4 regions of the Clostridioides sp. GD02367 genome follow, and region 4 is predicted to be linked to each of the others. Evidence: riboswitches for the same ligand, from Rfam matches in the RefSeq annotation. Region 4 holds a riboswitch; each other region holds the start of a gene.

Evidence for each region. Region 4 has a riboswitch for cyclic di-GMP ahead of Q3223_RS14790 (type II secretion system protein). Riboswitches for the same ligand answer to the same signal wherever they lie in the genome.
Region 1: it holds a riboswitch for cyclic di-GMP, as region 4 does, so the genes downstream of both, Q3223_RS13870 (Cys-Gln thioester bond-forming surface protein) here and Q3223_RS14790 (type II secretion system protein) in region 4, are expected to answer to the same signal.
Region 2: it holds a riboswitch for cyclic di-GMP, as region 4 does, so the genes downstream of both, Q3223_RS00590 (SrtB-anchored collagen-binding adhesin) here and Q3223_RS14790 (type II secretion system protein) in region 4, are expected to answer to the same signal.
Region 3: it holds a riboswitch for cyclic di-GMP, as region 4 does, so the genes downstream of both, flgB (flagellar basal body rod protein FlgB) here and Q3223_RS14790 (type II secretion system protein) in region 4, are expected to answer to the same signal.

What each region holds. Positions count from the first base shown of each region.
Region 1 covers NZ_JBJODK010000010.1:96,775-105,312, forward strand. The annotation lists gene Q3223_RS13850 (DUF4364 family protein) at 1-186, opposite strand, end outside; gene Q3223_RS13855 (alpha/beta-type small acid-soluble spore protein) at 377-580, opposite strand; gene Q3223_RS13860 (polysaccharide deacetylase family protein) at 871-1,635, shown strand; gene prdC (proline reductase-associated electron transfer protein PrdC) at 2,025-3,338, shown strand; cyclic di-GMP riboswitch class II at 3,735-3,820, shown strand; gene Q3223_RS13870 (Cys-Gln thioester bond-forming surface protein) at 3,836-6,049, shown strand; gene prdR (sigma-54 dependent transcriptional regulator PrdR) at 6,420-8,180, shown strand.
Region 2 covers NZ_JBJODK010000001.1:148,557-157,094, forward strand. The annotation lists gene Q3223_RS00590 (SrtB-anchored collagen-binding adhesin) at 1-2,687, opposite strand, end outside; cyclic di-GMP riboswitch class II at 2,800-2,885, opposite strand; gene Q3223_RS00595 (cation diffusion facilitator family transporter) at 3,011-4,189, opposite strand; gene Q3223_RS00600 (alpha/beta hydrolase family protein) at 4,415-6,034, opposite strand; gene Q3223_RS00605 (polysaccharide deacetylase family protein) at 6,112-7,206, opposite strand; gene Q3223_RS00610 (prolyl-tRNA synthetase associated domain-containing protein) at 7,751-8,290, shown strand; gene Q3223_RS00615 (calcium-translocating P-type ATPase, PMCA-type) at 8,375-8,538, opposite strand, start outside.
Region 3 covers NZ_JBJODK010000007.1:60,361-68,898, reverse strand. The annotation lists gene Q3223_RS11290 (glycosyltransferase) at 1-372, shown strand, start outside; gene Q3223_RS11285 (NAD-dependent epimerase/dehydratase family protein) at 450-1,367, shown strand; gene rfbC (dTDP-4-dehydrorhamnose 3,5-epimerase) at 1,379-1,921, shown strand; gene Q3223_RS11275 (class I SAM-dependent methyltransferase) at 2,014-3,162, shown strand; gene rfbF (glucose-1-phosphate cytidylyltransferase) at 3,263-4,036, shown strand; gene Q3223_RS11265 (radical SAM protein) at 4,065-5,192, shown strand; cyclic di-GMP riboswitch class I at 5,375-5,465, shown strand; gene flgB (flagellar basal body rod protein FlgB) at 5,873-6,190, shown strand; gene flgC (flagellar basal body rod protein FlgC) at 6,198-6,602, shown strand; gene fliE (flagellar hook-basal body complex protein FliE) at 6,612-6,929, shown strand; gene fliF (flagellar basal-body MS-ring/collar protein FliF) at 6,954-8,504, shown strand; gene fliG (flagellar motor switch protein FliG) at 8,517-8,538, shown strand, end outside.
Region 4 covers NZ_JBJODK010000012.1:30,728-39,265, forward strand. The annotation lists gene murC (UDP-N-acetylmuramate--L-alanine ligase) at 1-1,229, opposite strand, end outside; gene purR (pur operon repressor) at 1,448-2,329, shown strand; gene spoVG (septation regulator SpoVG) at 2,485-2,763, shown strand; gene glmU (bifunctional UDP-N-acetylglucosamine diphosphorylase/glucosamine-1-phosphate N-acetyltransferase GlmU) at 2,975-4,354, shown strand; gene Q3223_RS14785 (ribose-phosphate pyrophosphokinase) at 4,448-5,398, shown strand; cyclic di-GMP riboswitch class II at 6,231-6,316, shown strand; gene Q3223_RS14790 (type II secretion system protein) at 6,476-6,997, shown strand; gene Q3223_RS14795 (GspE/PulE family protein) at 7,136-8,538, shown strand, end outside.

The DNA.
Region 1 (8,538 bases), on a different contig from region 4:
TGTAGTCAAAAACTTAGATTCCATAAGCTGAGATAAAAGCTGTTGTAATGAAAAATAATTCATCATCTCAGTCTCTAATACTACTTGAGTTATTTGAGAATTAGTTAAATCCATTTTAATTTTTTCTAATATATATAAAATTAAAAGTTTATGATACGCTAATTCTTCAGACGAGTTTTCAAACATAAATATCATCCTCCGTCAAACTATTTCTATATATAATATATTAAACTAATTCATACAAAATTAAAAGAACAATTTATATAGTATTATTAATCTTTAACAAATCATATAAAATTAATTTTATAAATAAATACAGAGAAACAGGGCTGCTAATTAGCAGCCCTGTTGATACCCAGGTGTCAAAATTTACTATCTATTTTCCAGCCATTTGTCTTTCAGCCATTTCAACTAATTTCTTAGTCATGTATCCACCAACATATCCATTTTCTCTAGCTGTTAAGTTTCCTTTGTCTATGTTTTCATAGTTAGATAAACCTATTTCGTTAGCTATTTCTAATTTCATTTGGTTTAAAGCAGCTTTTGCTTCTGGCACTACTGTTCTGTTTGAATTTGACATAGTAAATTTCCTCCTCAAATAATTAGTTTATGATGTCTAACAACACTTTTATTTATGTGATGTTAATACTAATTTCTCCAAAATAAAAATAATATATACAGAAAAATAAAGGTAAAAATGTAAAAAATATTAAAAAATTAAATAAATGGGTATTTTAGAGCGTTTAACTAGAACGATATAGATTTTGTTTTTTTACTTATTGTCTTATAAATTAAATATTACAGTACTTTTTTGAGCTAAAAAAAAATAAATTTTAAATATAGAAGAAATTATTTAAAAGGGGGAATAGTATGAAAAGAGAAGTCAAAAGAACTAAAGCTTTGATATATAGTGTTTTATTTTTTTCATTATTATTAGTATTAATATTTGCTCTTGTTTATGGAATAAAGTATATGTGTTCTAAGTCTGATAACTCAAAAATGCCTATATATAAAGTTGATACAAATGAGAAAAAGGTAGCTTTAAGTTTTGATGTTGCTTGGGGAACTAATAATATGGATGAAATTTTAAAGATTTTAGATAAACATAATGTAAAAGCTACTTTTTTTCTAGTTGGTAGCTGGGTAGATGATAATCAAGATATTGTGAAGGCTATAGATGAAAAGGGACATGAAATTGGCAATCATTCAAATACCCATGCGAATTTGAAAGAAATATCAAAAGAAGACATAAAAAAAGAAATAGAAACTACATCAGGAAAGATATTTAATATAACAGGGAAAAAAACAAATTTGTTTAGACCACCTTTTGGAGATGTAAACAACAAAGCTATGGACATTTGCAGTGATTTAGGTTATAAAGTAATTAAGTGGGATGTGGATTCTATAGACTGGAAAGAGCTTGGTCCAAACCATGTAATTGAAAAAGTAATAAAAGAATCTCAACCTGGCTCAATAGTTTTATTTCATGCTAATATAAATGATGTAGATAACTATTTGGACACTATAATAAGTAAGCTTAAAAAAGATGGATACAGTTTAGTAAAAATATCAGACTTATTATATAAAGATAATTACATAATTGATTCTAATGGAGTGCAGAAACTTAAGAATTAACAAGTAGTAAATGTATATTTTAAGTAAAGTTGTGGTAAATTATATAGTATATGTTAGAAAAGTGTCGATAAAAAGACGGTGTCTATTTTTTGACACTTTTTATGCATGTATGCGATATCAATAATTATAGATTAAATTGGTTGAAAAAGTGTCTAATAATTGACTTTTATAAAATGAGTTTAAATATTTGAAAGAAGTTATGGATGCTGTAAGACAGTATTTTCAAAGGGTATAAGTTTGTTTAAAAGTTGGCATAGAAATTGCTTTGTTAATAAGCGATATGTTCTATAGAAATAAACAATATGTTAAGACATTGTAATAGAAAAACAACATTAACATTATTTGAACAGCTTATAAAAAAAATTAATATACTTAAGGGGGCGTACTAGTTGAACAAACTATATTCTATTTTATTAAAACAACACGTTGGTGGTCCAGATAAACCAGTAGTAAGTGTTGGAGATGTAGTAAAAAAAGGAACTCTAATCGCAGAACCAGCTGGATTAGGAGCAAATATTTATGCCAGTGTTAGTGGAAAAATAAGTGAAATAAATGACCAAGCTATAGTAATCGAAGCTGATGAAGTACAAGATGATACTTTTGAACCATTAAAAGGAGAAGGTATACTTGACTTAATTAAAGAAGCTGGAGTTGTAGGTATGGGTGGAGCAGGATTCCCTACTCATATAAAATTAAACATAGATTTAAAAGGTGGAACAATATTAGCAAATGCTGCTGAATGTGAACCTTTATTAGCTCATAACATAAAAGAAATAGAAGAAAGACCAGAGATAGTTTACCAAGGTATAAAATATGCTATGGAAGTTACTAATGCTGGAAAAGGTATGCTAGCAATAAAAAGCAAGCATCCAGAAGCAATAGCAGCATTTAAAAAAGTAATAAAGCCAGGAGATAATATAGAAGTTGCAGAACTAGTTGACATGTACCCAATGGGAGAAGAGAGAGCGATAGTAAGAGACGTTCTAGGTAAATTACTTGAGCCAACTCAATTACCTTCAGAAGCTAATGCAGTAGTAATAAATGTAGAAACATTAACTAGAATAGTAGAAGCTGTTGAGCAAAAAAGACCAGTTATATCTAAAAATGTAACTGTAGTTGGTCAATTAAACAGTGGAAAAGAATCTATAGTATTTGAAGATGTGCCAATTGGGACTACTGTTGGAGAATTAATTGAAAGAGCTGGTGGAATAAAAGGTGAATACGGTGAGATAATCTTAGGAGGACCTTTCACTGGTAAAGCTACTACTTTAGATACTCCAATAACTAAAACTAGTGGTGGTATAATAGTTACTATGCCATTTGTTAATGAAAAGAGAAAAATGGGTCTTTTAGTCTGTGCATGTGGACCTAATGAAGAAAGAATGAGAGACATAGCAGCTAAAATGGGAGTTACTGATATAGTATCAGTTCAAAAATGTAAACAAGCTCAAGAAATTAAAGGTGTATTAAAATGTGAAAATCCAGGACACTGTCCAGGACAAGCTCAAAAATGTATAGAATTTAAGAAAGCTGGAGCAGAAGTTATATTAATAGGAAACTGTACTGACTGTAGTAACACAGTAATGGGTTCTGCACCAAAATTAAAATTAGGTGTATATCATATTACTGACCATGTAATGAGAACAGTTAATCACCCATTAATAAGAAGAATAAAAGGTGACGTAAGATTAAAAATAAAATAATATAATATAAAAATATATAATAAAACATCCTTGGAAAAAATTGGAAAATTGTTTTCAGGGATGTTTTTTTGTTGTTATATGTCGATAACATTAACGAATAATATAAATAATATGGAAAAAATAGACAAAATATAATATCTAATATATAATAATGGCAATAGCTATTAAAATTATATTAGACAAAAACAAACTCAGATATGTGGTCATATTGACATATAAAAATTGAATTGAGTCAATTATCCAATAGAGTAAATAGTTTTGTATTATCTCAAGATACTCTACAGTATCTTTTTTAATGTAAGAATAAGTTTTTGTCTCTTACTAATAATTTTAGAATGTTCGTAAAGAGTGCACTTAAAAAATAAAAAATATTACAAAAATAAAAATTACTAAAAACCTATTTATAGAAACTGTGAAGTATATCTTAAATTTGGGCACTTAAAAGATATATGGAGTTAGTAGTGCAACCTGCTATAAATATAAATAGGAGGAAAATCTTGAAAATAAAAATTAAAAAATCAAGTATAATTAGTTTAGTAATTGCTTTTAGTATGGCATTTACTGCATTTGCACCAATAATATCTTATGCTGACGAAGTAAGTGGAAAAGATACAATACTTGGTGGAGAGAAGCCATCAGGAGTAGAAACACCAGATGGAGAGAAACCATCAGGAGGGGAAACACCAGATGGAGAGAAACCATCAGGAGGAGAAACACCAGACGGAGAGAAGCCATCAGGAGGAGAAACACCAGACGGAGAGAAGCCATCAGGAGGAGAAACACCAGACGGAGAGAAACCATCAGGAGGAGAAACACCAGACGGAGAGAAGCCATCAGGAGGAGAAACACCAGATGGAGAGAAGCCATCAGGAGGAGAAACACCAGACGGAGAGAAGCCATCAGGAGTAGAAACACCAGATGGAGAGAAGCCATCAGGTGAAGAGATACCAGATGGGGAGAAGCCATCAGGTGAAGAGATACCAGATGGGGAGAAACCATCAGGTGAAGAGATACCAGATGGGGAGAAGCCATTAGGTGAAATTATACCATCAGAAGAAGAGGAAGAATTAGAAGTAGAAGAAATGAGTTTGAAGCAGAATATTGAAGATATTCTTAATCTTACTGTATCTCAAATAAATAAGATTGTATATAATTTCTGGGAAGATGAAAATGATGTAAAAACAGATGAACAGTCAGAAATTAGTGAGGTACTTACTTCAAAAGATGCAAATATTGGATTATGGCATAATAAAAATTCAAAAGTAAAAAATACATGTTTGTTAAAAGAAACAGATGGTTCAAATAGACCTTATTTTGATGTGAGATTTGATGATATTACAAAAACTTTAACTTTTGATTATATAATAGAAGGTCTTATAGGTGCAGGCTATAAAGATGGGAAATATATAATAGAAGGTGAAGACGGAGAACAAACTGCATTTTGTTATAATAATCATCTAAAATCTCCAACTAGTCATAATAAGAGTCCATACTTACCAGCAGAAGATTTTAATGGTCAAGAAAATCAAAACGAAGATGCAATTAAATCTATACTATATGCGGGTTCTGAGTTTGATGGATTTGGATATAAGCAACAATTTAATTTAGGTGGAGAAGAATATGAAGGTATAACTCATTCTACTACTCAAGATGCTATTTGGATTATGCTTGGGCAAATGAATGAGCAGGAAAGACTTAAACAATATCAAGCTAATATAAAGCTTTATGATATGTTTATAGAGAGTGCAAAGACTGAAGAGGAAAAAGCTGAGTATCTAAAAGGTAAGGAAGCAGCAATAAATTCAAAAGCTTACTTAGAGGCATTATTAAATGCAGGGCGTGAAGAATTAAAGCCAAATGATACAGGAAAACCTAGTCTGAGTAATGGTTTGACTGATATTAAATTTGATAAGAATCAAGATGGTACTTATGAAACAGAAGCTATAGCTTTAGTAGGTTATAGTGGTGTAGTTAAATTAAAGTTACCAGATGGAGTAACTGCTTATGATGAAAATGGAAATGTAATAGGTACAGGTGAAGTAGAAATCTCAACACAAGAAAAGTTTAAACTTAAGAGTGTTAATAAGCCAGATGTAAAAGCTAATATATCTGCTTTATCTTATGATTATATTTTCCCAAAAGCTATTCAGTATTTTAAGACAGTTTTCGATTTTGGTGATAAAGACCATTCATCTTTATTGCCTACTAGTAAGCAAAATTTATTAAGTTATACAATAGAACAAAAAAATGGCGAGGAAGTTGATTTCAATATAGGTGTACCAACAGATGGAGACCCTGATGTGAATCCACCAGTGCCACCAGATAATGGTAATGATAACTCAAATGGTCATAAACCTAAGCCATCACCACCATCAGATGATACAGTGATAAATCCACCAGTACCACCGTCAGATGATACAGTGATAAATCCACCAATACCACCATCAGATGATACAGTAATAAATCCACCAGTACCACCATCAGATGATACAGTGATAAATCCACCAGTGCCACCATCAGGTGATGTAGTGGAAAATCCATCAGTGCCATCAAAAAATGATACAATAGTAAATCCACCAGTACCACCAACAAATGACATAGTTGTAAAATCACCAAAAACAGGTGATGAAACTCAAATAATGCCATACATACTTATTGGTATTGTAGCAATTTGTGGGTTAGCGTATCAAACAAAAAGAGCAAAAAATTAATATGGAGTACTGTTTGTTATTAAGTTTTAGAATATATTGTCTCAAATTGATTTAAAATCATTTTGAGGCATTTTTTTGTGTAAGTATAACCTTTGTGAGAACAGATGTTAATTGTTTTGTGAATAGAAAAATACTTTGAAGGTGAAAATAGTATTGAAAAAATAATATACTAAAGGTATAATTCATTTGATTTCATTTGTATAGATTTAAGTATTCATTTTAGTAATTACATGAATTTGTATTAGAAATTTGTATATTAAACAGTTAAGAAATTTTAATATTAATTATTTAATAAACTGTTATTATGATATGCTAGAATAAATATATATAAATAAGTTTTGATGATGTACTACTATAAAGGGGGGACTTTATGTTTTCGATACCAGAAGTAAAAAAAGTAGAAGAGGTAATGGATACAAAATTTACAACTATAGACGAAGACACAAGAATTGAAGATGCAATAAAAGAAATGATAAAAAGCAACACAAAAACTCTAATGGTAATAGATTCATCTGGTGAATTAAAAGGGATTATATCTATGACAGATATACATAATCTTTATGACATGCATAAGAAGTATGACGGTCAACCAGTAAAACTTATAATGAAAAAGGATGTAATATATGTCAGCGAAGGTCTAACCTTAGATGAGTGCAGAGATATAATGATATTGAAAAATATAGGAATTCTCCCTGTTCTTAGAGACAATAAAATTATTGGAGTCTTAAAACAAGAGCATATTAGAGACTATTTATATATGCATTTAGAAGACTATGGATTGACTTTGAAATATATTATAGGACAAATTAAAGAAGGAATTTGTGCTATAAATAACGAAGGTGTAGTTATATTGTGGAATAAGTTTATGGAGGAAAGGTATGATATAAAATCTGAAGACATAGTCGGTCGACCGATGAACGAATTTTTGGAAAATACTATTTCAGAAAAAGTATTAAATAGTAAAATCGGTATGAGTGACTTATATTTTACAGATAAAAAAGAAAATATGTATGCACTAGTCCATGCAAATCCTATATTTTATAAGGAAGAATTTATTGGTGTTGTATGTACAGAAGTTGATGTTACAGAAGCCAAGATACTTGCTCTTGAACTTGAAAAGGTAAATGATACATTGAAATATTTAAAGAATGAAGTTAAAAACTTATCCAAAGGTAGCTTTGATAAAATTTTAGGTAAGAGTTATAAGTTGGAAAAATCGAAAGCGATTGCAAAACAAGTAGCTAGAACCAATAGTAGCATATTTATCTGGGGTGAAAGTGGTACAGGTAAAGAAGTATTTGCCAGAGCTATCCATGATTATAGTGAGAGAAAAGGTCAATTTATACCTGTTAACTGTAGTGCCATACCAAATGAGTTGTTTGAAAGTGAGTTTTTTGGATATGAATCAGGTGCATTTACTGGAGCAAGCAAAAAAGGTCGAATAGGTATATTTGAACTTGCAAAGGATGGGACTGTATTTTTAGATGAAATTGCTGATTTACCTCTTAGTATGCAGGCTAAGTTGCTTAGAGTACTACAAGAAAAGGAAATAAGAAGAGTTGGTGGAGATACAACAATAAAAATAAATCCTAGAATAATATCAGCTACTAACAAAGATTTAGGTAAAATGGTGAAATCAGAAAAATTTAGAGAAGATTTATACTATAGATTAAATGTTGTGGAGATAAAGATTCCACCACTTAGAGAGAGAAAAGAGGACATAGGATTGTTGGTTCATAGCTTTTTAGAAGAAATATGTAAACAAAACAACAAACCTGTTCTTACAATTAGTAAAGATGTAATAGATATATTTCAAAACTATAGATGGAAAGGAAATATTAGAGAATTAAAAAATACAATTGAAAATATGGTTGTTTTGTCTCAAAACTCTAGGATAGAGATGGAGGATGTACCAAGCTACATGATGGATTCTACTAATAAAAGTACTGAAGAAGAGGAATATCCTTTAGATTTGACGAAAGCTACTCAAAAGATTGAAGTAAAAAATATAACAAAGGCTTTAAAAATGTCTAATGGAAATAAAGCTAAAGCAGCTAAGATATTAAATATACCAAGAACTACATTGTATTATAAGATAGACCAATACAAAATAGATGTGTCTAAAATATGACACATGACTAAATTTTGACAAAATAATAAATATCAGTATTAAGTGTAGTGAAATCAATGGTTATAACAATGCTATGTATGTGGGTGTGTTAAAAAAAATAAAAAAGTGTTGATAAATTGACACTTTTTTTTGTTTGAGAAAATGTTTACATACATAAAAAATAAACTGTTTTAAATAAATATTTATATGATATTTGGCTAAAAATAGCGATAAGAGAAGAATCTATTATAGAAAAAATCTTTTTGTTAATAAGTTGGCATAGGAATTGCTTATATATAAAGTGACTTCAAATGAGAAAAAAACAATGATTTTGATGACTTATGTAGTTTAAAAATCTTAACACTTAGAGCTGTTAGTA
Region 2 (8,538 bases), on a different contig from region 4:
GGTGGTATTGGTGGATTTACTACCTCTGGTATTGGAGGATTTACTACCTCATCTGATGGTGGTACTGGTGGATTTACTACTATTTCATCTGTGTCAGATGGTTTTGATGGTTTTTTTGGTTTATCTGTGTTTGGTGGTACTGGTGGATTTACTACTGGTTTATCTGGATTCGGTGGTGTTGGTGGATTTACTGGTGGATTTTCTTGTTTTATATTTTCTATATTTCCAATATCCACAATACTACCAATATCTTTCTTATCAATATTAACTTTGACTTTATCCTTTAGTTTTTCATATCCACTTGGAGCTATTATTTCCACTAAATAATATGTTCCTGGTTTTTTTACACTAGACTGAATTATACCATCTTCATCACTAACTAAATCTTTAACTACTACATTTCCATATACATCTTCTAAATTAAACTTAGCACCTGAAAGTGCCTTTTTATCTAAAGAATCTACTTTTTTAGCTTCAAAAGCATAACCTTGCTTAGTAGTTTCTACTCCAGGAGGACTTGAGCCATTAATCTGAGCTACATTTTGTATAGTCTCTCCAACTTTTACATCTGTAAAATCTGCATCGAATGTAACCCAACTTTGTACAGGTTCGCCTTCTTTTATCTGCTTAAATTCATATTTATTCACTAATCTTATAGTATTTTCTCCATCTCCAGCTTCTTTTTTAAGCTCAAGGTTATCAGAATATTTTATATTAGATATTTTTAGAGCTGGGTTTACTTCATCTAAAAGATTTACTTGCCCTGCATCATAAACTCCATAAGTTGACATATTTATTTTGTATTTAACAATTTGACTATCATTGTTATTTAAAACTTTTTTATCAACTTCTTTTTTTGCACTTATTAATCCAGAGTTTTTCTTAAAACTTATCTCATCGCTTTTATCAACTTGACTGTTATTTGCATCAAGAACAGCTCTATTTGTATAACTATCTTCAATACTAATAACCTTTAATGTATAAGCTATATAAAACTTTGATTCTACTTCTTCTTTACTAAGATTAATCGTAAATCCAGTTATAACTTTATCTACTTGACCGCTTTCATTTCTTTTCTCTTCTATTTTATATGAAATATTGTTTGCGATTTTTTCTTTACTCCAAGGAGTCCAGTTACCATTCATTGGAATTTCTACTACTCTAAAATCATGTCCAGCTTCTCCTGCTGTAGTTAATCTCATACCCTCTGGTATATTATCTGTTATAACAACATTACTTATTGGCGACTTATCATCATTTACTGAAATCTGATAGTTTATTACTTGGCCAACTTGAGTAATATTTGTTACTCCTGAATGCCCTTTAGTCAAAAGATAATCGCTACCTCTATCAAAGATACTTACAGTAGCATCATCTTCTTGTACCTTCTTACCATCAGATTCTATCCTAGCTACATTTTTATATTTATTATCATGTTTTGCATTTTCATCACTAATTCTAGCTTTGTATTTAACAGTATATGCTTTATCTATATTTCCAAAATTAACTGATATAGAATTTGCACTTTGTTCAATATTAAAATCACTTACTTCTTTCCCATCACTTGTTACTACACTTACAGAATCATTTACTAGTGTCAATCCTTCAGGAAGCTCATCATACAAAGTAATATCTTTCAATTCTTCCTGTTTCTCATTTACTAGTATGCTATAATTTATATCTTTATTTTTAACTGGCATAAATACTGTAGTTGATTTTTTTCCTTCAACAAGTTTCTTAAGTGTTCCTTTAGACTCTTCTTCCTCGCCTTTATCTCCAGGCTTTATTTCTACATCCACATCTCCACTTCCACTTTCTATTTTTCCAGTAGTCTCAATATGAATTTTTGTATTTGTCTCTTCATCAACCCTTTTAACGTATGCTTCTAGACCTATTTTTCCTTGCATTACACTTTGACCATTAGGAAGTTCTCTAAATGTAAGTGTATATTCTCCATTACTTTCTGTTTTGTCGAAACATTCACTTGTATAATCTAAATTAACTTTATTAAATACATCTGGCACCTTGAAAGTTATTGAATCACCTGCTTGTATTCCCTTTGATGTTGGAGTATAAGTTAAATTAAATGATATCTTTTTCATTGATTCAGTTTCTATTGTACTATTATTAATTTTTATAATAAATCCATAATCTTCATTCTCTTCATTAAGTTCTTCTTCTAACGTTTTCAGCAAATTCTCATCTTCTAGCAGCTTTTCTTCTTTTGGAGTCTGCTCTATATTTTTATTATCTAGTGGCTTTTCCTCTTCTGGAGTCTGCTCTGGTTTTTTGTTATCTGATGGCTTCTCTCCTTCTGGAGTCTGTTCTGGTTTTTTGTTGTCTGATGGCTTCTCCTCTTCTGGAATCTGCTCTGGTTTTTTGTTGTCTGATGGCTTCTCCTCTTCTGGAGTCTGCTCTGGTTTTTTGTTGTCTGATGGCTTCTCCTCTTCTGGAGTCTGCTCTGGTTTTTTGTTGTCTGATGGCTTCTCTCCTTCTGGAGTCTGCTCTGGTTTTTTGTTATCTGATGGCTTCTCTTCTCCACTTGATGAACTAGTTGAATTATTTTGAATCTGACTGTTATCTCCTAATTCTGAAGCATAAGATAAGGTTGGATAGATTGTAGATACTACCATACTTAAAATCATAATTAAACTTATTAATAATGCCTTTTTATTCTTCTTCCCCATATAGATTTCTCCCCTCTACGCTATCTATAATTTATAAACTTCTATTTATATCCCATTAAAATTAATTCTAAGCAAAAAATTATATAAAAAAAGCCATGAAAATAAATAAATTTATATCCATAGCCGGTTGCACCACTGACTCAGTATGTCCATAAGGTGCCCAATGATAGAACATACATCAACATCTCTATAATATTTTATAAAAAACAATTAAAATTGCTATATTCATACTAGATACAATTACATATCTATATTATATTATGCCAACATCTTCCTGTCTATATATTTTACATTTTTTTCCTTACAATAATTTTAATTAATCATTAAATAAAATCCTTATCTACAACAATTACACAATTATATTCAGGATTCATCTCCTTAACCAATTTAGTTATATCTTCTTTTAATTCTTCCTCTGACATATTCTTAGAGAATTCAGAAGGATTAACTACTATATCAAACACTAAATTTTTCTTACTTCCCTTTCCAACTATTCTGAAATCATGCATAGATTTTACAAGACTATTTTTCTTAAGTATTTCTTCAAGTTCTTTTTTTGCTGACATAACTTCTTCATCTTCGAGACATATAGGGTCCATATGAATTACTAAATACATATCTAATTTTTCAGATATTTCTCTCTCAGCATTATCTATAATTTCATGAATCTCCATTATATCTATATTTGATGGAATTTCTGCATGTATAGATGCTATACATCGTCCAACTCCATAGTTATGAATTATTAAATCATGTGTACCTATAATATGTTCATAAGATAATAATGATTCTATAATAGATTTTACCATTTCTTCATCTGGTGCTTCTCCTAGAAGAGGATTTATAGTATCTTTTACAAGAGAAAATCCAGCATAAAGTATTACTAGTGATACTACAATACCAACATATCCATCTATAGGTAAACTAGTAAATCTAGCTATGACAAATGATATAACTACGCAACTCGATGTAAATACATCTCCTAAAGCATCAAGTGAAACTGCTTTTAAGGCTGAGGAGTCAATTTTATTTCCCATAAATTTATTAAATTTACTTAACCAAATTTTAATCATTATAGATGCAATTAAAAGTATAAGTGGTATTACTTCAAATTTTATAGGTACTGGATTTACTATCCTTTCCACAGACGACTTTATAAATTGAAGTCCTACCAACATTACCATGAACGCCACAATTAACGCCGATAAATATTCTATTCTTCCATGTCCAAAAGGATGCTCTTTATCAGCTGGCTTACTTGCTAATTTAAAACCTATCATAGTTATCGCTGAGGATGCCATATCAGAAAGATTGTTAAATGCATCAGCCATTATAGCTATACTTGATGTAAGCATACCTATAGACACCTTTACTACAAATAAAAGTAAATTAGATAATATACCCACTACTCCAGCTACATATCCATACTTATTTCTAACATCTTTATTTTGAACGTTCTCACTATCTTTGATAAATGTTTTGACCAGGATTTTTGAAAACATAAAATTTACCTCCTTGTCTTCTGTTTTACTGACAAATTTTAGAATTTATATCTTTATTTATGATAACATAATTCGTCTATAAAATTCTTAAAAGTTCATATATATCAATAAGATATTACTAATTTTATACATTTATTATAGATGCAATGTATTCTTAGATTAAATTATTGACTTCTAATAAAACTAGTCCTAGATATTTTATAATTTCATCTAGGACTTGTATTACTATTTTATACCAACTATTTTATTTAACATAATCGAACCTGTTTCTGGATTTTCAAATTCAATTTTAACACCCTTTATATTAGATAAATCTATATTTTTAAACTTATCAATAGGTATTATTGTATCACTTATTGGAGTATACCTTGACCAAAACTCCATAAATTTACCTTCTACATATTCGTCTCTCACAGCTTTACCCTCAAAATACTTCATAGCAGACACTTTATCATTATCCAAAGTTACACTACTTTCTTTTCCTTTAGAATCGACTAAGCTAAGTTTAAATGAAACTATTTTATCTTTACTATTTAACTCACTAGGAGAATTTAACGCCCATCTAAATTTTAATGCAGAATAATCTTTTAAATTTTTATTATTTAAGGGCAATTCTATTTTTCCATCTTTAGATTTCCAATCAACTTGCAATAAATCTAAATTTTCACTTGAGCTTATATTACTAAAAAGTTTTGCAGTATCTTTATCTAATCGTTCTGACTCAACTAACTCTTTTGTATCAACATTACTTGAGTCTATATTTTCAAATGACTTTTTGTTGAATAATTCTAAAGAACCGCTATATTTAACTTTATTTAATGTCTGATACCCATACATTTTAGATGGCAATCCATTTTTACTAAAAATAGGAGATTCACTATCATCAAAATCAAAAATAGATTTCATATAGTCAACTGCATAATTAGAAAAGAACTCTCTATGTTCTTCTTTTCCTAATTTTTCAGGATAAGTGCCATCTGTATCTCGTGGTGGAGAAAATTCTTTTTCTCCTAAAACTGAGTTATATGCATTGTGATTTCCACCTACTAAATAAGTTAGTCCTAGTGGACTTTTTCTATTTTTATCCAAGGATATATCATAAAAAACATCATCCCCACTATGGATAACATCTCCATCATACTCTGATACTATTATTGCTGTTGGTACATCTGGAAACTTCTCTATTGGACTATTATAGGCTGGTGTAAGTGATATAATTCCTTTTATCCCTTTAAATCCTTTTTGTATTTGGTCTTGTGCTATTTTTAATACCCCAGAACCAGCTACAGAATGACCTATAAGGCCAATATTATCTAAATCAACTTTGTCTTTAAGATATATTCCAAATCCATTTTTACTGCCATCATATGCATCTTGAAAAGCTTTTATATAAGCTTGAGTCAGATATGTTATTCTCTCATTTTCTACAGGTTCTCCATACTGAAAAGTATAGTTTACTGAAGTATCAATAGACACCCCTATAATACCATTTTTAGCTAAATCTTCAGTAAGATATTTAAATCCATTTTCAAAATCATTTTCTCCATCTCCATGTTGCCCATGAAAAATTAACACTATAGGTGCTTTTTCTTTTATATCTTTAGGAGCTGATATTATACCTTCTATCTTAAAAGGTATGGTCTTCCCCCTTACAACCATTTCTGATGTTCCCAAACTAAATTTATTAGATTCAATTTCGTTGTCATTATTTTTTGTTGACTTTATCTCATATGTTATTTTTTCATTTGAAACTACACTAGAATTAGAATTACTTGTACAACCTACAAAAAGAGCACTTATTACTGCTATAGATAAAATCATACTAATCCATTTTTTCGATTTCATAAATTTATTCCTTTCTATCATATCTGTTTAAATACTATTTATTAGATTTCTAGTAAACTTTCTTTCTACCTTCATACTTATTTATTAACCTTTCTAGCATTATAATCTATAACCTTATCTGCATTGTATAAATCTAAAAATTTTTCTTTCTTATTTAGTAGAGTAATACCATCTATGTTTCTTCTATCAGTAATAACTAAATTTTTATCCTTATAAATTTTTTCATATGATATTGGACCTACACCTGCAAAAATCGTAAATCCTTTTGACTGAAGATACTCCAACCCTTTAGATGACTCATTAGGAAACTCACCATATGGAGGTATATATATTTTTGTTTTTCCAACGACTGATTGAACTTCTCTTTCCCATTTAATAGTATCATCTCTAAGCTTTTCTAGAGAAATTTTTTTGAGATTTGGGTGTCCATAACTATGGCTAGCAAATTCCCATCCATTTTCTTTTAGCTTATAGACTACTCTCTTACATTGTTTTAATTCTTCATTTCTATTTGGATAATCTCTTTGAATTCTATAACCCAAAATACCTTCAAATCCAGTTACTGCTAAAACTCCCTTTGCATTATTATGAGAAAAATCAGGATGTAGTTTTACAAAATCTTCAATTAAAGGAACCATTTCTGTTTCTGTACTAATAAGATATTTACCATTTGGTTTTTTAATATATCCTGCTAACTCATTATTTCTATCTAGGACAATTTTTTCTGTTATTCCATTACCTAACATATATTGATTATAATTTATATCATCTATAGATATAATAATTGGTTTTTTTCCTTCTGGTAACAATAATTTTTTTCTTACTGTTAACTTCTTACCACCAACTTCTTTTTCCTCATATACATCTTTGTATGATACAAGTATAAAGTTCCTTTGATATAAGTTATCCAATATTTTTTTAAATTCTTTTGTAGTAACAAACCATTTAGAAAATGTTTTAGATTCATAATCACCATCAAATGCCATTTCTGGATATACGATTAATGGATGTACAAATACATGTTCAATTTTACCTTCATAATATTTACTTGTATTTTCACTTATTTTTGAATTATTTTTTTCATATTCTAAATTTGTATCATAAAAAGCATATGAAAAATTACTGATGGACATAATTATAACTATAGATAATATTATAAACAAATTTTTCATAATATTTCTCCTTCAACATGATTATAAATAATAAAGCTTATTATATTAAAATAAAAGTCTATTACTTACATTCTTTTTATTTATTATGTTTAATTTGTTTATCACTATACACTATATTAATAGTAACATTAATCTAAATTTGTATTTATAAACAAGTTAATACATTTATATCAAGTTTTGTACATACTATTTAGAATTATGGTATTATTTTTCCCAAGTATTATTTATAATATGATTTTTATTTATAATATATTTTAATTTAAAATTCTGAATAAGTATCTTTTTATAAGTATTTTTTCAACTAATTGTTTTTATATTTTATTCTGATAATTTATCTTGTTCTAAAAAAATAGTCTCAAACTCTGGAAGTGTTGGAAGTCTTAACAAATGTCATATATTTTTGAATATTCATATCCATACTATGTATATCTCACATCCATTTGATTTTATCATATTTTATATGATAAACATTCGCTTTTATAATTTATAACCTTATGATACACTATGCACATAGGATTTTAAACGGAAAGGAATGAAATAAATCATGTTTTTTGTAAGTGATATTTATACAGAAGCACCTATTAAATTTGATACTCCATTACAAAAAGAGGTATATAAAATATTACAAAATTTGAATATTGAATTTGAACGTGTTGACACAGATGAAGCAATTACAATGGAGGATTGTGTTCAGATTGATAAAAAATTAGATATGAAGATGGTAAAGACTCTATTTCTTTGCAATAGACAAAAAACAGCTTTTTATCTATTTATTATGCCAGGTGATAAACCCTTTAAGTCAGCTAATTTTAGCAATGCATTAGGAGTATCTAGAGTTTCTTTTGCTCCTGCTGAATTGATGGAAAAGATGTTAGGTACTAAAATTGGCGCAGCTACTATTTTCAGTGCTATACTTGACAATGATAATAGTATACAAATTGTTTTTGATAAGGATGTTGTCAATGAAGAATGGTATGGATGTAGTGATGGGACTACTACTAGTTATATGAAAATTAAAACAAATCAAGTCATTCACGATTTTTTACCTTTTGTATGTCATACACCATCTATAATTGAATTGTAATATAAAGAAACATTAAAGAAAGATACTTGTATAAAACACAAAACCGCAAAGTCATGATATATTATACTTTGCGGTCTTATAAAATTAACTTTTGATACTAAGATTCCTAGTTCTGCTATTTTTTAGCGTTCTAAGGACTAGTTTTACAAATTCATTCGATATTAAAATAGTTGATGCAAATAGTATTATTTTTATCCACATATTAAAATCTAAAGAAACAGAGTTAAAGAAACTCTGGAACACTTGTG
Region 3 (8,538 bases), on a different contig from region 4:
GGAAAAATATTAAACTCATATAAAGATATGTATGACTTGCTTAATAACCTATATGAAGTATTAAATGACGAAGGGAAGATTATACTGAAGTTAAAAAATAATTCTGATATAACTGAATTTTTAAGAATAAAAAATGTTATTTCTAACTCATGGAATGAGGATTCGAAAAATGTTAATATAGAGATATTTAATAATGAGCTAAATAATTGTGGTCTGTATATAGAAAGCATAAACTTTAACTCGTATAATTTTAATAATGATATAGAAGAAAAAGTTAAAGAATTACTAGATGACAGTAATATCTCAGCAGAACAAAGAGAGAGACTATATATTAGCGAATATATATTGAAGATAAAAAAGGTATCTAAATAATATAATATTAGATGAAAATTTATACTTATTTAACTTATTATTGATATTAATAAATTTGAAAAAGGATATAGTTAGTTATGATTAATGGATTGAACAAAATTTTTTTGACAGGTGGTAGTGGATATATTGGATCTTGTCTAGCAAAAAAACTATATAAATTAGGATATGATGTCCATGTTATAGTAAGAGCAGATTCTAATCTAAATTTAATAAATGAATTTAAAGATTATATAAATATATATAGATTTAATGGAGAGATATCTAATTTATCTGAAATTATAAATAGTATAAATCCAGATATAGTTATACATTTAGCATCATTATTCTTAGGAGATCACTTACTTTCACAATTAGATGAAATTATAAATAGTAATATTCTATTTGCCACTCAAGTATTAGATGTAGCTTCAAAGGCAAATGTGAGATATTTTATAAATACAGGGACACACTGGCAAAATTATAATGGTGAAAATTATAATCCTGTAAATCTATATGCAGCAACTAAAGAAGCCTTTCAAGACATATGTAAGTATTATGCTGAGGCAACAAACATGAGTATTATAACAATAAAATTGATTGATACATATGGGCCTTTTGACCCAAGACCTAAAATTATGAATTTACTAAAGGATATATACTTCAATAACAAAACATTAGATATGTCTAGTGGAGAGCAAGAATTGGGTTTGCTTCACATAGAAGATGTTATAAAAGCATACTTAATTGCAATGGAAAAAATACAAAATATGAGTCCCAAAGAATGTAAAACTTTTTTTGCACTACCAAAAGAAATATATTCATTGAAAGAAGTTGTGGACATATTTCAGTGTGTTGTAGGCAAAAAATTAGATATAAATTGGGGAAAAAGACCATATAGAAAACGAGAGATAATGAAAGTTCATATTAATAATGAAAATATTTTAGAAAATGAAGATATAATAGGTTTGTATGAAGGAATAAAATGTATGTTAGAGATAGAAAGAACTGATTATTAGGAGGGTTAATTATGTATAACATCATAAAGACTAAACTAAAGGATTGTGTTGAAATAATACCAAATATATTTGAAGATAGTAGAGGAATAACAATAAAGCCATATCATTATCCAACTTTTAAGAACTTAGGTATAGAGGAATTTTTCAATGAAGATTTATTTGTAACATCGAAGAAAGGAACTATAAGAGGCTTACACTTTCAGAAAGAACCTTTCGCACAAAGCAAAATCATCTATTGTGTTTCAGGGAGTATTCTAGATGTGGCGGTTGATATCAGAAAGGATTCTCCTACTTATGGTGAACATGTTTGTTTTAATATAGATTCTAGAAAAAGAAACATAGCATATATACCAAATGGGTTTGCTCATGGATATCAAGTTCTAGAAGAGAATACAATGGTTATTTATAAATTATCATCTCCATATTCTCCAAATAATGAAGGTGGAATAAAATGGGATTCTATGAATATAAATTGGAATAAAATTAATCCAATTATATCTAGTAAAGATAATAAACTTCCAACATTTGCTGAATATATTACGTTATCTAATTAATAAATAATGTGGTTTTAAATGAATATGGAAGATAATCATAAATAAGTATAATAATCTAGATAGTATACAAAATTTTAGTGGGGTAAATTTTTATGAGATGTCCTATATGTGGTTCAGAAAATATTAATATTTTTCTTAGTAGAAAAAATGTTCCTATACATCAAAATTTTATATTTGACAATAGAGACATTGCTATAAATGATATAACAGGTGATTTAATACTAGGTTTATGTAGTTATTGTGAGTTTATTTTTAATACTAGTTTTGATTCAAATAAAGTACAATATGATGATTTTTATGATAATACACAGTATAATTCATTTAGATTTCAAAGTCATATTAATGAAATAATATCATATCTAATTAAAGAATATAATTTAAGTGAAAAAGTAGCTATAGAAGTTGGATGTGGAAAAGGAGAATTTCTCAAAACTTTTATAGAAATATCTAAAGGAAAAGGCTATGGATTTGACCCAAGTTATGTAGGAGAAACTGTCATGTTAGATGGGAACTTAATGTTTGAAAAAAAATATTATGATGATACATGCACATATATATCTGCAGATTGTGTTTTTATCAGACATGTCATAGAGCATATACAAAACCCTAAAGATATAATGAAATCAATCAAGAAAGCGCTAGTAAACTCTCCAAACTCTATAGTTTATATTGAAACACCATGTGTAGAGTGGATACTAAGAAATAATATACTGTATGACTTTTTTTATGAGCATTGTTCATATTTTAATAAAAAATCCCTAAATTTGTTATTACAGGAATGTGGATTTGATATATTAGAGATAAACTATACCTTTGAAGGACAATACTTATATGCTATATGCAAGGTAAGAGGCGAGAATATAAAAAATGATATTTTAAATATAGCTATTGATTATGCTGAAAATATAAGAATACAGGTGGAGAGATGGAAACATTACTTAGAATCAGAAAAAAGTAAGGTAGCAATATGGGGCGCGGGAGCTAAGGGAGTTACATTTTTGAATAACATAGATCCACAACATAAATTTATTGATTGTGTTATTGATATAAATGAAAATAAGCAACATAAATTTATACCAGGAACTGGACATGAAATAGTTTCTTTTAAAGATATATGTATGAGAAAGATAGATAAGATTATAGTAATGAATTGGAATTATGAGGATGAAATAAAGACTTTATTAGATAAACATAAGATTAAAGTAAGTCTAATAAATGGAGAACAAAAATATAAGTTTTAACATTATCCTAGAGAAATTCTATTTATCTATGATATATATCTGTAATAAAAAATTCTATTCTTAAATTTTTATATATTATAATTAAGTGAGGCATTTTAATATGAAAGTAGTTATTTTAGCAGGAGGATATGGTAGTAGACTTGGAGATATTACTAGTATAGTTCCCAAACCTATGGTTGAAATAGGAGGGAAGCCGATATTATGGCATATAATGAAAATATATTCGTATTATGGAGTAAAAGAATTTATCATATGTCTTGGCTACAAAGCAAATGTTATAAAAGATTATTTTTTACATTATGATAGTAGAAATAATGATTTTACAATTAATATAGGAAGTAATTCAATAGAATTTCATAATAATCATGATGAAAGTGAATGGAAAGTAACATTAGTTGATACAGGTATAGAATCTCAAAAAGGAGCACGATTAAAGAAAATAGAGAGATATCTTGAAGAAGATATAAATTTATTAACATATGGAGATGGGCTAGCAAATATAAATATAAATAAATTAATACATTTTCATAATAAAGTTGGAAAGTTGCTTACAATATCTGGAGTAAGACCTCCTGCTAGATTTGGTGAACTTATCGCAGAGGGAGATGTACTTAAATCATTTGAAGAAAAATCACAAACATCAAAGGGATTAATAAATGGTGGATATATGGTATTTAATAAAGAACTATTAAAATATCTTACAGAAAATGATGAGTGTGATTTGGAGTATGGATTATTTGAAAATCTAGCTAAAAATGGAGAAATAGCAGTTTACAAGCATGAAGGTCTGTGGGCATGTATGGATAATGAAAGAGATATGAACAATCTTAATTCTCTTTGGAAAGAAAATAAAGCTTTTTGGAAGATATGGTAAAATACATAGAAATAAGAGGTATATCAATATGAGTATATTGAGAGCTAAAACAATTGATTTAAAACAAACAAACTCTTTAACAGAGTTACAGAAAAAGAATAGCAATTTGAATGAAAGCGAGGCATATAATCAGGCTATCAATCTAGAAGCTAAACCTAGAAGGTTAGTATTTGAACTTACGAATGCTTGTAATTTAAATTGTATTATGTGTGGAAGAAATTCAGCAGAGTTCAAAGCAACAGTTTTTGATTTTAAATGGACTGAAAAATTTGAGAATATATTAAATGAAGTAGAGGAAGTAACTTTAATGGGATGGGGAGAACCAACAGTACATCCAAATTTCGTTGATTTCTTATATTGGGCAAAGAAAAATGGTCTTAGAAAATATTTTTGTACAAATGGTATGAAATTGGATAAACTATTTGATGATATCTTCAATACAGAAACTGACATTATAGCTATAAGTCTAGATGGGGCGTCTAAAGAGATTAATGACAATATAAGATCAGGGGCTGATTTTAATCATATAATAAAAAATATTAAACATATAGCAGATGAGAAGATTAAAAGAGGGATAAATTGGCCACATATGAATTTTGTTTTTACAGCAATGAAGTCTAATTTGTATGAGATACCCAAAATGGTTGAATTAGCTAAAAGGGTAGGTTTACAAGAGCTTAAGGTGGTATATCTAACTGTGTTTGATGAAAATATGCATGATGAGAGTTTATATGATTGCCAAGATGAGGTTAAAAAGGTATTTGAAGAAGCAGAGGTTTTAGCAGATGAGTTAAATATTATTCTTAAGTTACCTCATATACAAGGTGAAGATAGTGCATGTGAAAAACTACATAAGGATTGTTTTACAACATGGAGAGACTTTTTCTTAGGTTCAGATGGATTTGTACGTTCATGTATGTCTACACCTATAAAGTTGTTTCATATTGACAGATATAAAACTTTTGAAGAAATGTGGAATTCTTTGGAATATAAAGACTGCAGAAGAAATATTAATAGTATAAATATGAATGATTCATGTAAGGTATGTTATCAATCTTCATTTGCTAATTGGAATAAAAGGTCTTCTTTTATACAAATAGGAAATAAATTCTCTCCTGAATGGGATAAAGAAGAATCTAACTTGATTACATTATAGACATTTATATAAAAAATAAAAACAGCTTAGAATAAGTATTTTAAGCTGTTTTTATTTTTTATAATAACAAGTTTTTAATTTATACTAGATATTTAGCTATAAATATCGAATATTAATTGAAATATTAAAAATATAAGTAAAAAATGTTTAAAAAAATTGTTATTTATTGTATACTTAAATTAAAACTAAATAGGCAAAACTAGAGAAATTTAGTGACGCAAAGCTATAGGGGCTAAGGTTTGTATATACAAACTATGCTAGCCAGTTGCCAAAAAGAGTCCTAAGTATATTTGTATACTTAGGATTAGTCGAAGTGACTGCTTTTTTGGCGGTCATTTTATTATGGAAAAATTACTTTATTACAGTAGAAAGTACATATAATAACATATTTTACCAATTATAACAAAAAATAAAGAAAAACTGTCTGAAAAAGTTGCTATTTTACAAAAAATGACTTCTTTGTTCATTTAAATCTATTACAATTCTATTACATTAATATAATAATGTATCATTTTAGTAAGAAATCTAATTTAAGTTCAATTAACTCCAATGAAAATAAAAAAAAATTTTAATATGTATTTAATTTTTTCTTCATAAAGTTACCTTTTTTTGTAATATAGCAACTTCATTTTTTTAATCATTAAATATAGCAAATAAATATATTTTGAGGAGGGGTGAGTATGAATACATATGACATTATAAAAATGGGACTAGATGCAACTAATCTAAGAAGTCAAACAATAGCAAATAATATAGCAAATATAAATACTGAAGGTTACAAAAAACATTATGTAACTTTTGAAGAAACATTAAATGATGCCATGCCAAAAATAGAAGAAAAAACAGACAATTCAAAAGGTTTAAGAGTAGATGGCAATAATGTGGATATAGAAGAAGAAAAAGTAAAGCAAGCAATGACAACGTTGCAATATAATGCTTTAATAGGTTTTGCAAATGGCAAAATTGCAATGACTAAATCAATAATAACTGGGAGGTAACTAGAAGATGAGTGTGTTCAGTGGAATGGAGATATCTGCTAGTGGATTAACAGCAGAAAGTTTGAAAATGGATATCATATCATCAAATGTAGCTAATATAAATGCTACAAGAGGTCCAAATGGAGAAGCATATAGGAGAAAAATTGTTTCCTTTGAAGAAAACTATGATAATAAATTAGGTATGTTAGGAGTAAAAGTCACATCTGTTGAAGATGACAAATCACCTCTTAAAGAAGTATATGACCCATCTCATCCAGATGCGAAACCAAATGGATATGTAGAATATCCAAATGTAAATATATTGGTTGAAATGACAGATTTAATAACAGCTTCAAGAGCATATGATTCTAACGTAGACACACTGAATGCTCAGAAATCTATGATATCGAAAGCTTTGGAAATAGGAAAGTAGGGATAAATTATGCCAATTACACAAATCAACAATTTAATGCAAGGTGCAAAGTTAGATAATTTGATTGGAGAAACAAAACCATTAAACCTTAATAATAAAGAAGAAAAAAAGAATTTCGAAGATGTAATAATAGATACTATAGACAAAGTTAATTTTCAACAAGTGACAGCGGATAATATGAAAGAAAAATTTATAAAAGGCGAAGATATTTCTATGCATGAAGTTATGTTAAAAGGTCAAGAAGCACAACTATCTATGCAATATCTGATAGAAGTTAGAAACAAGATTCATGATGCATATCAAGAAATGAATAAAGTACAAATTTAGCCTTTTGAACAGGAGTAATAATCAATGATAGCCAGTTTTAAAAATAAGATTAAGGAGCAAGTTGCTAAATCTAGGACAAAAATAGGTTCTTTAAAAAAAGGAACTAAGATAGCATTAGGTATAGGGATTGTTGCTATATGTTTAGCGCTAGTATTTACAGCAATATCTGCAAGTAAAAATAAGTATGCAGTCTTATTTTCAGAACTAGATGTTCAAGATGCTGCAGATATATCAGCAGAATTAGAGTCTAGAAAGATAGATACTAAGGTAAAGGGAAGTACAATTTATGTTCCTAGAACAGAAGTCGATAAGTTGAGGCTGGAGCTAGCTCCAAGTCTTACAGGTGGTTCTAAAGGATTTGCATTAATGGATGATAGTTCGTCTATAGGACTTACTGATGAGGAGTTTCAAATTAAGAAGCAACGAATCATACAAGGTGAAATAGAAAAAACAATCAAGAGTTTTCCACAAGTGGAAGATACTAGAGTACATATAACATTTGGAGAGTCATCAGTGTTTGAGAAAGAAGCAGTTCCAGGAAGTGCAGCAGTTTACTTAATGTTAAAGCCAGGAACAACTTTAGAAAAAAATCAAATAAAATCTGTTATGGCACTTGTATCAGGAAGTGTTACAAATATACCAGAGAAAAATGTTCAAGTTATTGATAATAAGATGAATCTATTATCAGAAGGTATCTTAGATGATGAAGAAGTTGATGAAAATAATCAACCTATAAATGGTGGTATTAGTGTTGATAAAAATAAGGCATCTGAACAAGCATTGAATAAACAATTAGAAAAGTCTATTTTGGAAATGCTAGAGCCAATATTTGGTACAGGAAAAGTAAAAGCTACAGTAAATGCAGATTTAAGTTTTGATACAGCTGAAAAAACTGAAATAAAGATTGACCCTGATAAAGTTGCAATAAAAGAAACAAGGTCAAAAAATTCATCTAAATCTGCTACAAATAATGTCCAAGGCGTAGATGCTAATATGAATAATCAAGGAAATAAAAATGGTACTAACACAGAAGATAGTTTGGATGAGAGTTTTGAATATGAGACAGGTAAGATTGAAACTCATACTATAATTGCACCAGGAGAACTTAGAAGATTGACAGCTTCTGTCGCTATAGACGGAAAAATAGCTAAAGGAGTTCAAGCTGATGTGGAAGATATAGTTAATAATGCTATAGGCATGGATGGAGCAAGGGGAGATACTCTTAGTGTTGTTTCAATGGTCTTTGACCCTAAAGGAAAGGCTGAAGCTAAACAAGAACTGGAAGAGATTAAAAAAGAAGGCTTCAAAACTAATATAATAAAGGCAGTTATTGGAGTAGTGGCAGTTATTGCAGTAGGTGCTATTGGATACTTAATATATAAGAAGAGAAGTGAACAAGAAGATATGGATTATGAGGATGAAGTTTATAGTGCTAGTTCTAGTACTGTTGATAAGAAAGATAATCCTCTATTAGGGGATGACCCAGAATTGACATTAGAAGAAGCTGTTAAAATGTATGCAGAAGAAAAACCAGACCAAGTAACAGAAATAATAAAGACTTGGTTAAATGAGTAAGGGGGATAGAATGTGTCCACAGAAATTACGAATG
Region 4 (8,538 bases):
ATAGCATCTACATTGTTTTGATATAACTTTTCAACTAAGTCTTTAGAATGTATGTCTCCTGGGTCATTTTCTCTAGCAGCATATATATCTGTTATTATAACTTTATCAGCTGCATAGAATGCTTCTGAGAATTCAGCTAAAAGAGATTTTGTTCTAGTATAAGTATGTGGCTGGAAGATACACCATAAAGTGGATTTTTTTAATTTTTTAGCAGCAGCTAAAGTAGCTTTTAATTCAGTTGGATGATGTGCATAATCATCTATTACTAAAGCATTTTTATAATATCCTTTAGCCTCAAATCTTCTTCCTACGCCTTTATAAATCTTTATATTTTTTCTTATAGTCTCTAAATCAATACCAGAAACAAGAGCTGCCATTATAGCAGAAGATGCGTTGTATATATTATGAAGACCATATACAGAAAGTTCAAATTCTCCTAGGTCTCTTCCTTGATATTCTATTTTGAATATTCCATGACCACCATTGTCAAAGTGAATATCTTTTATTACAGCATCATTATCAGAGTCTCTACCGTATTTTATAATAGTAGCCTTAACATCGTACAATATGTCATCAACATTCTCATCATCACCATTTATTATGAAATAGCCATCTGGAGGTAATAGCTTACCAAATTTGTTAAAAGAAGCCTTGATTTCATCTATACCAGAGAAATAATCAAGATGGTCTTCCTCAACATTTAAGACTATAGATATTTTAGGGTTAAAATTAAGGAAGCTATCTACATATTCACATGCTTCAGTTATAAAGTGGTCAGAATTACCTATCTTAACATTACCACCTATCATACTTAAGTTACCACCAACTAGTATAGTTGGGTCTAAATCTGCATATTCAAAGATTGTAGATAACATAGATGTTGTAGAAGTCTTTCCATGTGTTCCAGAAACTGCTATAGAGTTCTTATATTCCCTCATGATTTGGCCTAAAAAAGTAGCCCTGTTCATTACTAATTTATTTTTTTCTTTAGCAGCTATAAGTTCTTCATTGTCTGGATGAACTGCTGCTGTATAAACAACCATATTTACATTATCTGATATGTTCTCTTTTTTCTGACCGATATAGATAGTTGCCCCTTGGTCTCTAAGTTTGTCTAATAGGTATGATTCGTTTGAATCCGAACCTGAAACTTGGTAACCTTTATTGATACATATTTCAGCTAATGCACTCATGCTGATACCGCCAATTCCTATAAAGTGTATATTCATAATAAAACCACCTTTCTTTTTAATTAAGTCCTACAATATGAACTATTTTTGTGGTATAATAATATAATGTTCAATATTTTATAATTAATATGCATATAATATTATATGTATTTTATTTTTGAATATAATAAAACATAAGTAATATTATACCACAATAAGAATTGTTATGCATTAGTTAGTTTAACGTTATATAAAGGTACTTGTAGGAGGAAATAGCAATGAAATTTAAAAGAACAGAGAGAATTGGAGCGATAGTTAAAATACTATCTGACAATCCAAATAAAATATATACATTAAGTTATTTTACAAATCAATTTAATGCAGCAAAATCAACAATAAGTGAAGATTTATTAGTTGTAAAGAATGTATTTGAAAAACTTCATTTAGGTAAAGTTATAACTATCTCAGGAGCAGCAGGAGGAGTAAAATATATACCTAAAACTTCTATAGCAGAAAATGCAGAGTTCTTAATGGAATTATGTGAAAAAATATGCGACAAGTCTAGAATATTATCTGGTGGTTTTTTATACTTGATTGATTTAATTTATGACCCTACAATAGCTGCTAAAATAGGAAAGATATTTGCCTCAAATATTGATTATGTAGATGCAGATTATGTTGTAACAATGGAGACAAAAGGTATACCTATGGCACTTATGACTGCTAAAGCTATGAATTTGCCTCTAGTAATAATAAGAAAAGATATAAAGGTATCAGAAGGTCCTACTCTTAGTATGACATATGTGAGTGGTAATAGAAGCTCTAAGGTTGAGAGTATGAGTTTACCAAGAAAAGCCCTTAAGCCAGACAGTAAGGTTATAATTATAGATGATTTCATGAGGGGTGGAGGTACTATAAAAGGAATGGTAGACCTTATGAATGAATTTGGTGCAGAAGTTATAGGTACTGGAGTATTCATATCTACAACAAACCCTTCAGAAAAGATGGTAAAAGATTATATCTCATTAATTCAGTTGGATGTCGATGGAGATAAAATAGTAGTAGAGCCAAACTTAAAGACTTTTAAAGATGAATATAGAAATGAAGATTTAGATGAGGAAGAAGATTCAGAATTTGAATTTGAGATAGATGAAGATTAATAAAAAAAATATTTAGAAAAATATGTAAAAATAAAAAGAGGATATCCCTAGTTGTTCATAGAATTACTTAAAAAACAGTTTATATTAATTTATTCCAGCGATAATAATTTTAATATAAATTAATTTCTGTCAAAATCAAAGGGGGATATTTTGGTATGAAGATAACTGACGTAAGAGTAAGAAAATTAACAGAAGAAGGTAAGATGAAATGTATAGTTTCAATAACTTTCGATAATTTGTTTGTAGTACATGATATAAAAGTTATAGAAGGCCATAATGGCCTATTTATAGCAATGCCTAGCAGAAAAGTAGGCGAAGGAAATTTCAGAGATATAGCTCATCCAATAAATGCAGAAATGAGACAAGTTTTAGAAGATGCAGTTTTACAAGCTTATCATGAAGCATTAGTTCAATGGGAAGTAGCTGCTGAATAATAATAAATATATAAAATGGAGAGAGCCCGAACATTTAGGCTCTTTTTAAATGGAGAATTTGTATTAAAATATGTACTTTTTAGTAAAAAAGTGCTATATTATTAGTGATAATGTATATGTTGTATACAAATTGTCAAATAAATGTATTATAATGTATATTGATTGAGAGAATAATACGAATAAAATTAAATTGATTGAATGGAGTGTATCAATGAACTTTAAAGCTATAATCCTTGCCGCAGGCAAAGGAACAAGAATGAAGTCTAAATACCCAAAAGTTATTCATAAAGTATGTGGAAAAGAAATGGTCAACCATATTATAGATGTTTCAAAAAAATCTGGTGTAAAAGATACTGTTGTGATTTTGGGACATGAAGCTGAGGTAGTAAAAGAAAAACTAGCAGAAGAAACTATAATAGCTATGCAAACAGAACAGCTTGGAACAGGACATGCTGTAAAGATGGCTAAAGAATATATTAATGATGAAGATATAATAGTTGTACTTTGTGGAGATACTCCACTTATAAAGGAAGAGACATTAAAAAAATTATTTGAATATCATATAGAAAATAAATATCATGCCACAGTTCTTACAACAAGAGTTGGAAACCCAACAGGTTATGGTAGAATAATAAGAGATAAGAAGGGTGACCTTCTCAGAATAGTGGAACAAAAAGATGCAAATTCAGAAGAAAAAATGATAAGTGAGATAAACTCTGGAATTTATTGTTTTAATGGTAAGAGTCTTAGAGAAGCATTAGATTTGTTAAATAATAACAATGCACAAGGCGAATATTATTTAACTGATACTGCTAAAATAATGAGAGATAAAGGTCTTAAAGTTGGTGCATTTGCAGGTTCAACTATTGAAGAGCTTATGGGTGTTAATTCAAGAGTAGAATTATCAAAAGCAGAAGAGATTATGAGAAGAAGAATAAATGAATCTCATATGGTAAATGGAGTGACTATAATAAACACTAACTCTACCTATATAGAATCTGATGTTGAGATAGGTAATGATACTATAATATATCCAGGAGTTATGTTACAAGGGAAAACAAAGATAGGTTCAGATTGTATAATTGGGACAAATTCATCTATAACAAATTCAGAAATAGGTGATGGTACAGAAGTAAAAAATTCAACTATAATTGATAGTAAAGTTGGAGAAAATACTACTATTGGTCCATATGCATATCTAAGACCAAAGAGTAACTTAGGAAACAATGTAAAAATAGGCGATTTTGTTGAAGTAAAAAATGCTGTTATAGAAGATGGTTCAAAGGCATCTCATCTTTCTTACATAGGAGACGCACATGTTGGTAAAAATGTAAACATTGGATGTGGAGTAGTCTTTGTAAACTATGATGGTAAAAACAAATTTAAATCAATAGTAAAAGATAATGCATTTATAGGTTCAAATTCTAACCTAGTTGCACCAGTAGTTGTAGAAGAAAAAGGATATATAGCAACTGGTTCAACAATAACACACGATGTTCCAGATGGAGCCTTGGCAATAGCTAGAGAAAGACAAGTTATTAAAGAAGGCTGGGTAGAAAAGAAGAATCAAAAAGATGCAGAAGGTAAGTAATCATTAGTTTATTATTTTGGCTAATAAATTTAGCTCGAAATTATTATAAATTATATTCACTAGGATTTTAAAATTTTCAGGAGGGTTACATAAATGAATACTAGCGGAAGCGAGATTAAAATTATTGCAGGTAATTCATCGAAAGAGTTAGCGCAGAAGATAGCTGACTATATAGGTGTATCAGTGCTAGACTGTGAAGTAGGTACATTCAGTGATGGTGAAATATGTGTAAACATGAATGAGACAGTAAGAGGTTGTGATGTGTTTGTAGTACAATCTACTAACAGTCCAGTAAATGATAACTTAATGGAGTTATTAATCTTAATTGATGCATTAAAGAGAGCATCAGCAGGAAGAATAACAGCAGTTATTCCTTACTATGGATATGCAAGACAAGACAGAAAAGCTAAGGCAAGAGATCCAATCACTGCTAAATTAGTTGCAAACTTAATAACTGCTGCTGGAGCAGACAGAGTATTAACAATGGATTTACATGCAGCTCAAATACAAGGATACTTTGATATACCACTAGACCACTTATTAGGTGGAACAATATTAGCAGATTACTTCAATGAAAAGAAAATAGAAGATTTAGTAGTAGTATCTCCTGATTTAGGAAGTGTTACTAGATCAAGAAAATTTGCCAATACTTTAAATGGAGAAGTGCCAATAGCTATAATAGATAAGAGAAGACCAAAAGCTAATGTATGTGAAGTTATGAACTTAATAGGTGACGTTAAAGGTAAAAATGTTATACTATTAGATGACATGATAGATACAGCAGGAACAATAGTTAATGCAGCAAATGCACTTAAAGAATTTGGTGCAAAAGATGTTTATGCTTGTTGTACTCATGGTGTATTATCAGGACCAGCTATTGAAAGAATTTCTAATTCAGAGATAAGTGAGTTAATAGTTCTTGATACTATACAACTTCCTGAAGAGAAAAGAATTGATAAGATAAAGATAAAAACTGTAGCTCCTTTATTTGGTGATGCTATAAGAATGATATTCTCTAACGAATCAGTAAGTAAATTATTCTAATTTATTAGATTTATAAGAGTTGTTTAAAAGGATATAAAACTTTTGGACAACTCTTTTTTGTTATTTTAATTTATAGGAATATTTTAGATGTGTATATGTAATTTTAGAAAAGGATTATAGTTTGAAACTTTGGTGAATTTAAGTAAAAATAAGTATAAGAAGTAAATAAAATTATGAATATTATGAATATAAAAAATATTTGGAAAAAGTATTGAAAAATTTCAGATTATGTAGTATTATGTAAATATAAATAAAGAAAGAGGTGTTTCCAATGGGAAGGTCAGAAGATGAACCCTTAATAATTAAATGATTCAGTCACAATCTATAAGGAATAAAAAAATCTATTGAAAGTTTATTTATAAGAATTGAAAATAGTATCTATTCTATATCTTTAATGTTTGTGAGAGGGTTCTGGATTATATAAAGTTACTGTAAAGAAAGTAATTTTGCACAATAAGCATATCTGTAAATGAAGAATTTCGTTTATATAGTGATTGTGGCTGAATCATAATTAAAAGAGATAGAATGTTTATAATAGATGATTTTAATAAAATACTATATTGTAATAGCTTCTAGCTTTCAAATAAATATTAGCAAAGGATGGAAATGACGATGATAAAACTAAATGATAATTTATAAATATCTCCTTACGATATATGATAATTGTAGGGAGATGTTTCTTTTTTTGTATAGTCTAAATATTTCTAGAAGTTGTGTTTCAATATGTAAAAAATTGGTATATATAAATAATATAAACTTAGTTGATAAAATTTGGTAACTATTATATAATATAAGTGGATATGTATATATAATTATGCATTACCCTGAATTTAATAAAAATAGAAACGCTGATATATGTTCTGTGATGTGGGCACCTTGGGACATATGGAGTTAGTGGTGCAACCGGCTATGGAATTGTATTTATTTATGGATACTTTTATTTTCATAGCATTTTTTGTTTTAAAATGGTTATATGCTAGAAATAAATCTGGTTAGTACGTGTAAATAACTTTACTTAGATTTTAACCAGGTATATTATAAGTAAGTATTAATTAAAAAAATTGAGGGGGAATAAAAATGAAGTTAAGAAAGAATAAAAAAGGTTTCACTTTGGTGGAATTATTGGTAGTAATTGCAATTATAGGTATATTAGCAGTAGTAGCAGTTCCAGCTTTATTTAGTAATATAAATAAGGCTAAGGTAGCAAGTGTTGAGTCTGATTATAGTTCAGTTAAGAGTGCAGCTTTGTCTTATTATTCAGATACTAATAAGATGCCAGTTTCAACAGATAATAAAGCTGATTTAACTATCTTGGAGACTTATATGGAATCTCTTCCAGATAAAGCAGATATAGGAGGCAATTATAACTTACTTTTAGTTGGAAAGAAACTAGCACTACAAATAGGTGATAGTGATAATGGAGTTACATTAACAAAAGCACAATCAGCAAAATTATTGAGTGATTTAGGTGAAAATAAAATATATACAAATGCTAGTTTAGGTAGTGCAAATAAATTAAAAGATACTGACACAGTGGATAATAAAGCTCTATATATAGTACTTATAGACAATACTGATATGGATTCAGATGCTAAGTAATACTCATATTTATTAAGTAAGATATTATAAATTTAATGAAAAAGACAGGAAGAAGAATCTTCCTGTCTTTTTATACTATTTTCTTTTATATCCAATCACAAATGATGATATAATTGAGATAGTAAAGGAGTGAAATCTGTGGCTAAAAAAGTTAGAATAGGAGACAAACTGGTTGAAAAAGGATACATAACAGAAGACCAGCTTAAATGGGCATTATCAGAACAAAAAAACAGTGGAAAAAGACTAGGAGAATTTCTAGTACAAGAAGGTCTTATAGATAGTAACTTATTAATAAGTGTATTAAAAGAACTTTTGGATATAGAAAGTGTATTTTTAGAAGGAACAGAAATAGACACATTAGCTACAAAAATGGTTCCAGAAAATATATGCAAAAGATATGCGATATTTCCATTCAAAATCGATGGAGACAAGATATGTCTAGCCATGTCAGACCCACAAGATAGAGAAGCAGTTCAAGATGTAAGACGTATGTCAGGGAAAGATGTAGAAATATTTATATCGAGTGCAGAAGATATAAACAAAGCAATAGGTCATGCTTATGCTCATTCAGAAATAAATAAGGCAATGACTGAGTACAACAAGAATAGAACTGGTGGAGTAAGAGAAACAGTAATACTTGAAGAAGATGTAAACGCAGCTCCAATAGTAAGATTAGTAAACAACATACTAGAAAATGCTGTGAGAATGGAAGCAAGTGATATACATATAGAACAAAGCGAAAATTACATGCGTGTTAGATTTAGAATAGATGGTATGCTAAGGGAATATATGAGAATGAACTCAGCGCCATACAAAGCAGTAGTAAGTCGTATCAAAATAATGTCAGATATAAATATATCTGAAAAGAGAATCCCACAAGATGGCAGAATCTATTTAAAAGTAGATAACAAACCTATAGATTTTAGGGTTTCTACAATGCCAACTAATAGGGATGAAAAGATAGCCATGAGGGTTCTTGATAAGAGTAATTTTATGGTTAGTAAAGAAGTACTAGGAATAGATGAACATGGCTCTAAGATATATGACGAGTTGATAAACACTCCTTATGGGCTTATATTGGTAGTTGGTCCTACTGGAAGTGGAAAGACAACTACATTATATTCAATGTTAAATCAATTAAATACAGAAAATAGGAACCTCCTAACTATAGAAGACCCTATAGAGTATGAATTACCTGGCGTAAATCAATCTCAAATAAATGAAAAAGCAGGTCTTACCTTTGCCAGTGGACTTAGAGCTTTTATGCGTCAAGACCCAGATATAATAATGGTTGGGGAGATAAGGGATACTGAAACTGCGGAAATAGCAATAAGAGCTTCTCTTACAGGACATTTAGTTTTAAGCACATTACATGCAAATACAGCAGTTGGAGCAATTTCTCGTCTTTTAGATATGGATGTAGAAAGTTTTTTGATAACTTCATCTGTTTTAGGGGTAATATCTCAAAGACTTACAAGAAAAATTTGTGAGCATTGTAGGGTTTCATATGAAGCAGATATCGGAGAAAAAAAGGCTCTTGG